Regions from separate parts of the Arthrobacter sp. 49Tsu3.1M3 genome, predicted to be linked through region 2. Evidence: riboswitches for the same ligand, from Rfam matches in the RefSeq annotation. Region 2 holds a riboswitch; each other region holds the start of a gene.
What was found. A riboswitch is a leader RNA that binds a small molecule or an ion and turns the genes downstream of it on or off. The one in region 2 is predicted to bind thiamine pyrophosphate.
Positions count from the first base shown of each region.

Region 1: it holds a riboswitch for thiamine pyrophosphate, as region 2 does, so the genes downstream of both, B5X90_RS18730 (bifunctional hydroxymethylpyrimidine kinase/phosphomethylpyrimidine kinase) here and thiC (phosphomethylpyrimidine synthase ThiC) in region 2, are expected to answer to the same signal.
Region 3: it holds a riboswitch for thiamine pyrophosphate, as region 2 does, so the genes downstream of both, B5X90_RS05360 (ECF transporter S component) here and thiC (phosphomethylpyrimidine synthase ThiC) in region 2, are expected to answer to the same signal.
Region 4: it holds a riboswitch for thiamine pyrophosphate, as region 2 does, so the genes downstream of both, thiO (glycine oxidase ThiO) here and thiC (phosphomethylpyrimidine synthase ThiC) in region 2, are expected to answer to the same signal.

Region 1 covers NZ_FUZD01000025.1:5,752-8,951, reverse strand. Annotated here, with positions in the region: gene B5X90_RS18730 (bifunctional hydroxymethylpyrimidine kinase/phosphomethylpyrimidine kinase) at 44-1,711, opposite strand; TPP riboswitch at 1,694-1,791, opposite strand; gene B5X90_RS18725 (Rne/Rng family ribonuclease) at 1,940-3,200, opposite strand, start outside.
Region 2 covers NZ_FUZD01000010.1:1,788-4,987, forward strand. Annotated here, with positions in the region: gene B5X90_RS12230 (amidohydrolase family protein) at 1-779, opposite strand, end outside; gene B5X90_RS12235 (GNAT family N-acetyltransferase) at 783-1,103, opposite strand; TPP riboswitch at 1,140-1,247, shown strand; gene thiC (phosphomethylpyrimidine synthase ThiC) at 1,243-3,093, shown strand; gene B5X90_RS12245 (alpha/beta fold hydrolase) at 3,090-3,200, opposite strand, start outside.
Region 3 covers NZ_FUZD01000003.1:58,051-61,250, reverse strand. Annotated here, with positions in the region: gene B5X90_RS05365 (ABC transporter ATP-binding protein) at 1-1,133, opposite strand, end outside; gene B5X90_RS05360 (ECF transporter S component) at 1,162-1,809, opposite strand; TPP riboswitch at 1,876-2,019, opposite strand; gene B5X90_RS05355 (heme-degrading domain-containing protein) at 2,207-2,752, shown strand; gene B5X90_RS05350 (DUF4235 domain-containing protein) at 2,792-3,055, shown strand; gene mnhG (monovalent cation/H(+) antiporter subunit G) at 3,152-3,200, opposite strand, start outside.
Region 4 covers NZ_FUZD01000002.1:396,659-399,858, reverse strand. Annotated here, with positions in the region: gene B5X90_RS04795 (thiazole synthase) at 1-111, opposite strand, end outside; gene thiS (sulfur carrier protein ThiS) at 119-355, opposite strand; gene thiO (glycine oxidase ThiO) at 352-1,662, opposite strand; TPP riboswitch at 1,656-1,776, opposite strand; gene thiE (thiamine phosphate synthase) at 1,803-2,501, shown strand; gene B5X90_RS04775 (ferritin-like fold-containing protein) at 2,539-3,200, opposite strand, start outside.

The DNA.
Region 1 (3,200 bases), on a different contig from region 2:
AACCGTGCCCCACCATCGTACCGGTAGTCCGGACCGGCTCGTGTCAGGCGTACAGCCGCGGCGCGTCGAAGAAGTCCACTTCGTAGCGCGATGACTGCCGGAAAGCCAGGGCCATTGCCTCCCGCTCGCTCTCCGATGCCCGCCTGGCCGCCGTGTCCGTGTACGCGATGGCCTGCCGGGTCGCGGCGGCGAAGGCCTCGTCGGCGTAGGTCCGCAGCCAGCTGGCGTAGGGGTGCTCCCCGGGGGCGCCGCCGGCCAGGAACTCCCGGTGCAGCGTGGAACCGACCTCGGCGTAGAGCCAGAAGCAGGGCAGCGCCGCCGCCACCAGGACGCCATAGCTACCGGAGACCGAGGCGGCCAGCAGGTGGTCCACGTACGCTTTCGTGACCGGGCCCAGGGTGGAGGCCGTGGGGCGGGTGCTGAGCCAGGAACGGTGCAGCTCGGATTCGACTTCCAGGCAGGTCTGCGCCGAACGGGCCCAGAACAGCTGCTCGGCCTCGGTGGGGGCAATCGCCGCGGCCCGGGCCAGGACCCGGGAGTAGCCGTTGAGGTAGATGGCGTCCTGGGCGAGGTAGTACGCGAACTCGTGCTCGGGCAAGGTGCCGTCAGCGAGTCCGCGGACGAAGTCCAGGGCGTAAATCGCCTCAAGATCGCCCGTGGCTCCTGCGCGCAGGGCTGCGGCGAACTCCCCCGCCGCCGGACCGTGCCCGGCCGGGCGGCGCTGGCCGCCTTTGAGGCCCTGCCCGCCGTGGAGGTGGTGGAAGTGGTGGACCGGGCCGTTGCCGGTGCCGACGTCCAGGGCCGAGGCTTCGCGGAGCGCGCCCAGCAGCCACGGCTTGACTTCCCGCAGCGCCGCTTCCCAGTTCCCCACCCGGGCCTGCACGGTGGCCATGGCCGAGGACAGGGAGCAGCCGGTGCCGTGACTGTTGCGCGTCGCGATCCGCTCCCCCGGCACCACCACCGTTTCCTGGCCGAGCAGGCCGCCGGTGTTGACCAGCGCATCCGGGCAGCCGGCGCCGGCGTCGTTGGTGTCGTTGGCGGGGCCGTTGCCGTCGGCGTCGTGGGCCTGCCCGTCCCCGGGCTCGCCGCCCTGGAGGTGTCCGCCCTTAACCAGGACGGTCGTGCCGGTCAGGGCGGCCAGCCGCTTGCCTTGCGCCAGGGCCTCGGACCAGTCGGCCGCGACGGGTTCCTTGAGCAGGATGGCGAGTTCGGCGAGGTTGGGCGTGATGAGGTCCGCCAGCGGCAGGAGGGCCTGCAGGGCGGCCTCGGCGGATTCCTGCAGCAGACGGTCACCGCTGGTGGCGACCATCACCGGGTCCAGGACCACGACGGCGGGGCGCACCTTTTCCAGCCAGCTGCGGACGGCGTCGATCACGGCGGCGTCACCGAGCATGCCGATCTTGACGGCGTCGATGCCGATGTCGTCGCTGATGGCGTCCAGCTGCGCTGTGAGGAACGCCGCCGGGGGAACGTGGACGGCGCGCACGCCCTGGGTGTTCTGCGCTGTCAGGGCGGTGATGGCGGCCATGCCGTAGCCGCCGTTGGCCGCGATGCTCTTCAGGTCGGCCTGGATTCCGGCCCCGCCGGAGGGATCGGAGCCGGCGATGGCCAGCACGCGGGGAATGCGCGGCGGCGCCGGCAGAGACTCGCTGTGCAGAAACTCGCTGGGCAGGAACTCGGACGGATTCGATCTCGCGGACAAGGCAGACATCCCTTCGCCGGTGCTAACCGGACAGGTTCAACGGGTCTGGATCTCAGCCGGCCCGATGCCCGGCACCCCGTGTCAGTGTTCCAGCCTAGCCGCTGCCACCATGCGGACCCGTTAACGCACGGGCGGGCCCGGGCCTGGGCGGACGTATGTTACGTCTGCCCGGACCCGGACCCGCAGCCCGACCAGTCGAAATAGCGACTGGTCGGGGACGTGGTCAGTCGCGGAGGACTACAGCTCCGACGCCGGCACGCCGACCCCGAGGATGATCGGCTCGTTGCCGGCCGGGATGGACGCGGGCTTGGCCGCAGCGGGAGCCTTGGCCTCGTGGACCGATCCGGCCGCGGCCGGCCGGGTTGCCTCGCGGTGCTCCACGGAGGTTTCGTTGGCAGCGCCCTGGGCGCGGCTGGCACTCCGGTTGCGGCGCCCGCGGCGGCCGCGCGTGGTGTCAGCCGTGCGTGACGCCGGCGCCTCGGCCGCGCGGACGGCCGACGGCGCCTCGGGCGCCGTCGCCTCCGGGGCGGCAACAGGCGCCGCCTGGCCGGCGGCCTGATCCTCGGCCTGCTTGCCGGCTTCGGCTTCGCCCAGGTTGGCGAAGGCCTCGGTCAGCAGGTCCAGGGTCAGGGCCGGTGACGGCGCGTCCTCCGCGTGCTCGACGAAGGGCAGCGCCACCTGCTCGCCGCCAAACGTCAGCACCGTTGCGGGGCGGCCGGCTGCCTCGTCGGCGGCCGCGAGCTGCGTGACGGCGTCGACGGCGGCCTGGCGGGCCCCGGCGTCGCTGGCTGCGGCTGCCTCCCCGTCGTGCAGGTGCGCGGCGTGCGCCGCGGCTGCGATGTTGGCCAGCGCGGCACGGGTGGCCTCGGCCTTGGCGTGGCGTTCGGCCTCAGTGGGTTCGGCGTGGACGGGTGCGGGTGCGGCCGGCGCGGTCTCCACGCCCTGGCCTCCCCTGCCGCGGCGACGGCTCTTGCGTTCCGGGCGGGCAGCAGGCTGCGCCTCGGTGCGCGGCACATAGTGCTCCGCGGCGACCGTGTTGGCGCGGCGGTGCTCCACCGGCTCGTCGTGGGTGACGATGCCGCGGCCCGCACACGTTTCGCACTGTTCGCCGAAGACTTCCAGCAGCCCGGTGCCCATCCGCTTGCGGGTCATCTGTACGAGGCCCAGCGAGGTCACCTCGGCCACCTGGTGCTTGGTCCGGTCCCGGCCCAGGCACTCCACCATGCGGCGCAGCACGAGGTCGCGGTTGGATTCGAGCACCATGTCGATGAAGTCGATCACGATGATGCCGCCAATATCGCGCAGGCGCAGCTGCCGGACGACTTCTTCGGCCGCTTCCAGGTTGTTCTTGGTGACGGTTTCCTCGAGGTTGCCGCCGGAGCCGGTGAATTTGCCGGTGTTGACGTCCACCACGGTCATGGCTTCGGTGCGGTCGATCACGAGCGAACCACCCGAGGGCAGGAAGACCTTCCGGTCCAGGGCCTTGTGGATCTGCTCG
Region 2 (3,200 bases):
CGCTCCCACAGCGAGCGCATGTGGGCTGCGTAGCGGGGGAACTTGGCCTCCGCCCGGGCCGCGATGTCCGGGAACGTGGCGATGTTGATCAGGGTGGGCACGATCGGAACACCCTGTCCGAGGAAGCGCGGCAGGTGCCGCGGCAATAGCCCGGTGGCGTGTTCAATGCAGTCGATCCCGGCGTCGAGCATGTCATCAAGGGTGTCTTCGGCGAAGCAGTGTGCGGTGACGCGGGCCCCCTCATCGTGGGCGGCCCGGACAGCGTCCTTGACCGTCCGGGCGGGAAAGCTGGCGGCAAGATCGCCGGCGTCACGGTCGATCCAGTCCCCCACGAGCTTGACCCAGCCGTCGCCCGCGCGGGCCTGCTTCCGCGCAGCCTCGACGAGATCCTCCGGCTCGACCTCGACGGCGAGGCCCGGCAGGTAGCGCCGGGTCCTCGCGAGGTGCCTGCCCGCGCGGATGATCCGGGGAAGGTCCGCGCGTTGCTGGAGCCAGCGGGTGTCGTGGACGGCGCCGGCATCGCGGATCAGCAGCGTCCCGGCGTTGCGGTCCGCCAGGGCCTGGGATTCCGCGGTGTCCTCGGAAACGTCCCCGCCCGGGCCGAGGCCGATGTGGCAGTGTGCGTCCACGAGGCCGGGCATGACCCAGCCGTCCAGCACGAGCTCCGGCGCGGCCGCGGGCCGGCGAAAGGTCAACCGGCCTTCCACCGACCACAACCCGTGTCGGACCTGGTCCGCCGCCGTGAGGATGGGCCCGCTGAACTCGATAATGCTGGTCATGGCCTAAAGCCTAATCCGCATGGCAATCCGCGGGCCCAGATCATCCAGCCCCAGCTGAGCTTCGTGGATCCGCAGGGCTGCCACCGCCGGCCCCGGCCGGGCGATTTCCTCGAACCCGCAGCCCGCGTACAACGGCGCGTTGAACGGGACGCCTGCGAAAGTGCAAAGCGTCATCCATGAATAGCCGCGGCCTCGGGCCGCATCGAGGGCCGCCTCCACCAGCGACCGTCCGATCCCCCGCCTGGCAAAGTCCGGCTGCACGGAGAGTTGCTCCAGATGGGCCTGGCCGCCGAGTTCGTCACCGCGGTCCGCCGTGCGCGTCACACTCGACCGCCGGCCGGAGGTGCGTGGTAGCTTCGTCTACGACCACACGGGTGCCCCTGCAGGGGCTGAGATCGGGCTGACGCAGCCTGCGACCGTTGAACCTGTCCGGGTAATGCCGGCGAAGGAAGTGAGTATTTCCGTGAACACCCAAGTGACACAGCACAGCCCTGCCCACGATCAGTCAGCACCCGCTGGGTCTGCCCAGCATGTGTCTGACCCCAGCCAGCCTCCGGCCCCCACACAGTCCCTGAAGTCCCACTCGCTGGCCTTCAGCACGGACCCGGACCACGGGATCCGCGTGCCGGTGACCGAGATCGCCCTGGAACCCTCCCCGGGCGGTGTCCGGAACCCGCCGTTCCGGGTGTACCGCACGGCCGGGCCGGGCAGCGATCCGGTCCGCGGGCTGGAGCCGTTCCGCACCCCCTGGATTGAGGCCAGGGCGGACACCGAACCCTACGCCGGCCGGGAACGGGAGCTGCTCGACGACGGCAAATCGGCGGTGCGCCGCGGTGCGGCGTCGGCCGAGTGGCGGGGCGGCCGGCCGGTGCCGCGCCGGGCCGTTGAGGGCAGGACCGTCACGCAGATGCGCTACGCCCGCGACGGTGTCATCACCCAGGAAATGCGGTTCGTCGCGCTGCGCGAGAACTGCGATGTGGAGCTGGTGCGCAGCGAGGTGGCCGCGGGCCGCGCGATCATTCCCAACAACGTCAACCACCCCGAATCCGAGCCGATGATCATCGGCAAGGCGTTCCTGGTGAAAATCAACGCCAATATCGGCAACTCCGCCGTGACCAGCTCCATCGCCGAGGAAGTCGACAAACTCCAGTGGGCCACGCAGTGGGGCGCGGACACCGTCATGGACCTCTCCACCGGGGACGACATCCACACCACGCGCGAGTGGATCATCCGCAACTCCCCCGTCCCCATCGGAACGGTCCCGATCTACCAGGCGCTGGAGAAGGTCAACGGCGAGGCGAACGCCCTGACCTGGGAGATCTTCCGGGACACCGTGATCGAACAGTGCGAGCAGGGCGTGGACTACATGACCATCCACGCCGGCGTGCTGCTGCGGTATGTGCCCCTGACGGCCAACCGGGTCACCGGCATCGTGTCCCGCGGCGGTTCCATCATGGCCGGCTGGTGCCTGGCGCACCACCGGGAGAACTTCCTGTACACCCACTTCGATGAGCTGTGCGAGGTCTTCGCACGCTACGACGTCGCGTTCTCCCTGGGCGACGGGCTGCGGCCGGGCGCGACGGCGGACGCCAACGACGCGGCACAGTTCGCCGAACTGGACACCCTGGCCGAGCTGACGCAGCGGGCCTGGGCCTTCGACGTGCAGGTCATGGTGGAGGGCCCCGGGCATGTGCCCTTCCACCTCGTCCGGGAAAACGTGGAGCGCCAGCAGGAACTCTGCAAGGGCGCCCCGTTTTACACGCTCGGGCCGCTCGTAACGGACATCGCGCCGGGCTATGACCACATCACCTCGGCGATCGGCGCAACCGAGATCGCCCGCTACGGCACCGCCATGCTCTGCTACGTCACGCCCAAGGAACACCTCGGGCTGCCGAACAAGGACGACGTGAAGACGGGCGTGATCACTTACAAGATCGCGGCCCATGCCGCCGACCTCGCCAAGGGCCACCCCGGCGCCCACGAACGCGACGATGCCCTGTCCAAGGCAAGGTTCGAGTTCCGCTGGCGGGACCAGTTCGCGCTGTCCCTGGACCCGGTCACGGCCGAGGCCTTCCATGATGAGACGCTTCCCGCGGAGCCGGCCAAGACAGCCCACTTCTGCTCGATGTGCGGTCCGAAGTTCTGCTCCATGCGGATCAGCCAGGACATCCGGGACGAATACGGTTCAGCGGATTCGCAGGCCGCCCGTGCCGAGATGGCGGCCGGAATGCGGGCGAAGAGCAGCGAGTTCCTCGCCGCGGGCGGCAAGGTCTACCTGCCGCAGCCCTCGGTGGGAGGACCCGCAGCCTCCTAGGAGGCCCGGGCGTGCTGGCGCCGGCTGACCTCGGCAATGTAGGAGCGGATGGCCCGGTCCCCTTCGGCTGAATCCTGGGGCCGGTGCCCTCCCGGCGCCGTGCGGTG
Region 3 (3,200 bases), on a different contig from region 2:
CGATCAGCGGAGCGACCAGTGGCGGGACTGCTCAGCGCCTCCGTGGCCGAGACCGTTCCCGCGACGGGCCGCAGGAGACCGGCCAGTGTCAGCGCCAGGGTGGACTTCCCCGTGCCGTTCTGTCCGGTGATGGTCAGCGCCTCGCCGGCGCGGACCCGGACCGAGACCCCGGACTGGACCGGACGCGGCGCGATGGTGCGGAAGCCGTCGCGCATCCCGGCCCGCCGCGGCCGCTCGCGGGACACGGCGAGCGCGTCGGCCGTGAGCAAAATCTGTCCCTCGCCCCGCGCCGGTGTCCGCATCCGCGTCGCGGGGACGTAGCCCGGCACCCAGACGCCCGCACCGATGAGCATGTCCCGCGCCTCGGCCAGGACCCGGTCCGGCGGTCCGTCGATCAAGACCGCCGAGTCCGTGGCGGACCCTGGCTGCAGCACCACGATCCTGTCCACCAGGTCTTTCCAAACTCCCACCCGGTGCTCCACGACCACCAGCGTGGCGCCCGTCTTGTCCAGGCAGCGTTCCACGGCGTCGCGGACCTCCAGGACGCCCGCGGGGTCGAGGTTGGCGGTCGGCTCGTCGAGCAGCAGCAGCCCTGGCCGCATGGCGAGGATCCCGGCGAGCGCCAGCCGTTGCTTTTGTCCGCCGGAGAGGGCCGCCGTCGGGTGGTCCAGCGGCAGCTGTCCCAGCCCGACGTCGTCGAGGGCCTCGCGCACGCGCGGCCAGATCTCCGCCGCCGGGACTGCGAGGTTCTCCGCCCCGAAGGCGACGTCGTCGCCGAGGCGGGAGAGCACCACCTGCGTTTCCGGGTCCTGCTGCACCAGCCCGGCGCGGCCGCGCTGCGCCCGGGGCGCGGCACCGTCGATCAGCAGGCTGCCGGTCTCGTCTGCATCTTCGGCGTTGCCGGCGTCGCCGGGGTCGCCGGGGTCGCCGGCCCCGCCGTCGCCCAGCACGCCGGCCAGGGCGTGGAGCAGCGTCGACTTGCCGGCGCCGGAGGGCCCCAGCAGGAGCACGCGCTCCCCCGGCCGGATGTCCAGGTCAAGGCCGCTGACCGCGGGCCGGGTCCGTCCGGCGTGCCGCCAGCCCCAGCCGCGGGCCGTGACGGCGGCCGGACGGACGCCCGGTGAAGATCTCATCGTTCTCTGCAGGATTCAGCGACGGGGCTCAGGAGAAGACGGGCTCCGTGGCGGCCTTGCGCGAGGCAAAGGAGCCCAGCACTCCGGTCTTCGCCAGGCCGCGGGTGGCGAGCCAGGCCAGTCCGCCGGCAATCACTGCGCCGGAGATCGTGGTGAAGACGATGTAGGCGAGCTTGTCGCCGGCTTCGTAGGCGATGTTCCAGCCCCACGGCAGGAAGGAATCGTTCAGGCCGCAGAAGAGGCCCGCGCCAACGCCGGCCAGCAAGGACACGGGCAGGTTGAACTTCTTGTAGAGGAACGCCGCGAAGACAAGTTCGGCGCCGAGGCCCTGCAGGATGCCGGAGATCAGCACCGTGGTGCCGTACTGCGAACCCATGATCAGCTCGCCGGTGGCAGCGACGGTTTCGCAGAAGAGCGCGGCGCCCGGCTTGCGGATGATGAGCATGCCCAGCACCGCCGGGATCATCCAGCCCCCGGCGTAGAGTCCGCTCAACGGCGGGTAGACCGCGTTGACCGGAGTCGAGATCAGGTTCGCGCCCTGGGACCAGGCCCAGAAGATGACGCCGCCGGCAACGGCGATCAACGCGGCCACCACAATGTCCACCACGCGCCAGCTGTAATTGCGCCGGGCGGCTGAACGGCTGGCCGAACCATGCTGTGCTGAAATATCTGTCATGTCGTCCTCCTGAGGAACAGGAGGGGAGGGTGCTCCGGCCGGTCTCGGCTTCCGCCGCCCTCCGCGCACCCTGAGAACTCGACTCCCTTGCGCCGGTACTAACCGGATCAGGTTCGAGGGTCTGCGGCTGTCCGCACTCTCAGCGCCCACCAAAGGTTTCCCCGGATTGTTCCGGCGATGCCCGACGGCGGCGCTCCCCTGTCGTGATTATTTTCGCCCTTGTGGGCTGGCTTAGTTTACACCCGGACGGCCGGGTTTTCAGTGCTGTGCCGTCACAATCGTGGACCGGACGGCGGCGGTCCCGGCGGCCGGGAAAACCCTCTTGGTAGAGTCGTCGTGCCGGACCCCCGGACCCGCCAGCGGGCGGCCTCGTCACCCACCGGAAAGCTGGAATATTTTGTCGCACACACCGGTCACCCAAGATCCCTCCGGGGAATACGATCCCGACTCGAGTGAGCCGCAGCCTCAGGGTTCCCTGGCGGCGCTCATCGGCCGCGTGCTGGCCGAGATGGAGGCGCTCCAGTTCGCGTCGTTCAGCAAGGATGACGCCCTGGACCTCGGGCTCCTCCTTGTCGAGCTGGGCAGGCAACGCTCGCTGCCCATCGCCGTCGACATCACCAAAGGCGAGCAGGTGCTCTTCCACGCCGCGCTGGACGGCGCCACACCGGACAATGAGCGCTGGATCAACGCCAAGAAGCGCACAGCCATGCGCTATGAGGTCCCGTCCCTGCTGGTGGGCCTCCGGGCCCGCGCTGCCGGCGGAAGGATCGAGGACAACGCCTGGTGGGATCAGTCGGAGTTCGCCGCCCACGGCGGGGCGTTCCCCATTTACGTGCGCGGCACGGGCGCCGTCGCCGTCGTCACCGTCTCCGGCCTGCCCCAGAAGGCGGATCACGAACTCGTGGTCGAGGCCCTGCGGATGGTCCTCACCCCGGAACGCTAGGCTAGGGGAAAACCGTTCCCGTCCCAAGGAGACCGAAGAATGAACATCCTCATCAAGCTGCTCGGCACCGGCGTCAGCCTCCTGGCAGGCTTTGCCGGCACCAAGCTGGTGGACACCATGTGGGAAAAGTCCACGGGCAACAAGCCCCCCAAGGGCCAGGAGGACGACGTTCCCACCACCCTGCGCTCGGCCCTGACGTTCGCCCTGATCTCCGCATCGGTCAGCGCCATCATCCAGGTGCTCGCCAACCGCGGCACCCAGCGCGCGATCACCCGCTTCGCCAAGACCCAGGACATCGTCTGACCGGAGCCGATTAGCCGCGGCGCATGCCGCGGCAGTCGAAGGCCGCGGCCGCGCCCGCCGATGTGCCGGCCGGGCCGGCCGGGCCGAGCACGGGGCTCAGCGGTCGTCGTCTTCCGTTCCCTGCGTGGCCGCCTGCCGGGCGGCC
Region 4 (3,200 bases), on a different contig from region 2:
GGTTCCCATGATGAGGCGGGAGCCGAGCCTAACGCCGTCGACCACGAATGGATCGGCCACCGCACCGGTCATGGGGACGGCCTGTGTTCCTGCAAACGTCGTCTCGTTCATGTGCTGGTCATCCTCCCTGGACTGCCGTGACAAGTTCGACGTCGTCGCCATCGGCGAGCGCCGTGGCGTGCCACTGGCTGCGCGGCACCACTTCGGCGTTGCGGGCCACGGCGACACCGAGCTTTCGCCCGTCGGCGGCGCGGCCGTCGGGGCCGATGCTCCGGCCCGTGAGCTGGCTGACGAGTGTGGAAACGGAGGCGCCGTCGGCGACGCTCTGCTCCGTTCCGTTGAGTCGGATGTTCATGCTGCTTCCTTCTTGGGGCTGTCCCCGGACGTAACCGGGATGCGTGGAAATCGGTCGGGGCGGAACCCGCCCCAGCGTGGATCCGGCGTGAAGTCCATGAGTTGCCGGCACACGGCGGCAGCGGCGGGGGTCAGCAGGACGCCGTGCCGGAAGAATCCTGTGGCGATGATGAGTCCCGGGACGTCCGCGCCGTCGGCTCGTGCGACCCGCCCCAGCAGCGGGGCATTGTCCGGGGTGCCGGGCCGCGCCCGTGCCGTGGCTTCCAAAAGCTCCAGCTCGGCGACCGCAGGCACCAGCTGCTGGGCATCCCGCAGCAGCTGGTAAATTCCGCCGGCGGAAACCGCGTGCGGATCCGACGGTCCATCCTCCCGCTGGGTGGCGCCGATCACCACGGTGCCGTCCTGGCGGGGGACGATGTACACCGGGACGCCGCGCACCATGCCCCGCACGGTGGCCGTGAGCAGCGGTTGCAGATGCGGAGGCACGCGAAGCCGGAGGATGTCGCCGTAGACGGGCCGCAGTGGCAGCGCCAGCCCGGCCGGAAGCTCCTCGAGCGCGGCGGCGCCGAGCCCGTTGGCGACCACGGTCTCCGCAGCCCGCACGGAACCGCCGCCGGCCAACCGCACGCCCGCCACCTGTCCGTCCTGCCACAGCAGGCCTGCCGCGCGCCGCCGGACGAAGACGCCGCCTTCCGCACCGAGCACGCCGGCGAGCCGGGTGATCAGCCGGCGCGGGTCCACCTGGTGGTCGGCCGGGATGTCGAAGGCACACGAGATGCCGGGGCTCAGCAGGGGCTCCCGGGTGCGTGCCTCGCGCACTGTCAGCGGCTCCACGGCCAGGCCGCAGCCCTGCTGGACTTCCCTCAAGTCCGCGAGCGCGCGCCGGTCCGCCGCGTCGGCCCCCACCGCCAGGGTCGGCGTCGTTAGGTAGCCGGTACCCGCCGGGGAATCCGCGCCGGCGGCACCGGCGTCGAGAGCCGCAGCGAATCCTGGCCACAACCGGGAGGCCTCAAGCATCAGTTCCAGGAGCTGTTCCTCCTGGTAGTGCAGTTCACTCACGGGGGCCAGCATGCCGGCCGCGGCCCAGCTGGCTCCGCTGCCGGGAGCATCATCGATCAGGACCACGGACCGGCCCGAGCGGATGGCCTCGAACGCGATGCCATGGCCGATCACCCCTCCGCCGATCACGGCCACGTCGGCACTCGTATCCCCCGCGGTGGTTCCCCCTGCGGTACCGGGCCCTGTGTCACAAACCCGGGCGGCGGCGTCATTTGCGGGTTCGGCCGCACCGCCTGCTCGTGTGCCCATGAAGAATTCCTTCCCTACGCCGGTACTAGCCGGATCAGGTCAAGCGGTCGGCTCTGACGCCCTCTCAGCCGGGCAGCGGCGACATGGCTGCTGCGGGCTCCCGCGGTATGCGCCCAGTTTAGAGGAACTAGGCTGGTCCCATGAGCCAGGACCCTCTCCACACCACCGCCCGCCTCTATCTCTGCACCGACGCCCGCAGGGACCGCGGCGACTTCGAAGACTTCGTGGACGCCGCCTTCGCCGGCGGCGTGGACATCATCCAGTTGCGCGACAAGTCGCTCGAGGCCTCCGAGGAGCTGGAACTGCTGGAGGTCCTGCACACCGCCGCGCAGCGCCACGGGCGGCTGTGGGCCGTCAATGACCGGGCGGACATCGCCTCCCTGTCCGGGGCTCCGGTGTTCCATGTCGGCCAGAAGGACATTTCGCTCGACGCCGCCCGCGGCTTTCTCGGCAAGGATGCCGTGATCGGCCTGTCCACCCACAGCCCCGAGCAGGTGGACGCCGCCATCGCTGCCGCGCCCGGCCGCAGAGGGCTCGATTATTTCTGTGTGGGCCCCGTGTGGGCGACGCCCACCAAGCCGGGACGCGCCGCCGTCGGCCTCGATCTGGTGCGCTACGCCGCCCAGGCGATCGGCGGGGCGGACGCGGAGGGAACCGGCAAGGGCAACGAAAGCCTGCTGCCGTGGTTCGCGATCGGCGGGATCGACCTCAGTAACGTGGAACAGGTAGTCGACGCCGGTGCCCGGCGGATCGTCGTGGTCCGGGCGATCACCGACGCCACTGATCCCGCCCACGCCGCCGCAGCCTTGCTGGCGGCGCTGGACGCCGCAGCATCTTAAGCAGGTCAGTAGCCTGTAATGCCGGCCGGCACGGAAACTATCCGGTGAGACCCAGCTCCGTCATCCGGCGCGCGTGGTTCGCTGCGAGTTCGGCCGCCAGGCCGTTGACCAGCGCCCGGGCGCCGGCGTCGTCCAGCCCCGAGAGTCCGCCGAGGAAGGCGTGCTCAGCGCTGACACGCTGGGCGTGGTTCAGGACCTCCCCCAGCAGGCGTCTGGCCCACAACGCCAGGCGCGACGCCAGCCGGGGGTCATCGGCCAGGGCCGCCTTGAGGCGCTCCTGCAGCACGGCCGTGGACTCCCCGGTGGAGCGGACCTGCCCGATCAACTCACGGGTCGCGTCGTCGACGTACCGGCCGACGACGCCGTAAAAGTCCGCGGCGACCGTGTCGATCACGTAGGCCTTCATGAGGGCTTCGTACCAGTCCGACGGGCGCGTGCGTTCGTGGAAGTGGTCCACAGAGGGCTGGAACGGCAGCATGGCGGCCTCCGTATCCAGGCCCATGTGCTCGAGCCGGGTCCGGACGAGTTCGTAATGCTGGAACTCGACCACCGCCATCCTGCCCAGCACCGCCCGGTCATGCAGCGTGGGCGAATACCGGGCACTCGAGGACAGCCGCTCGAAGGCGGAAAGCTCGCCGTACGCCAGGACTCCCAGCAGGTCGGCAACGAAGCTGTTGTAGAGGGCAGGATCGTCCGCAG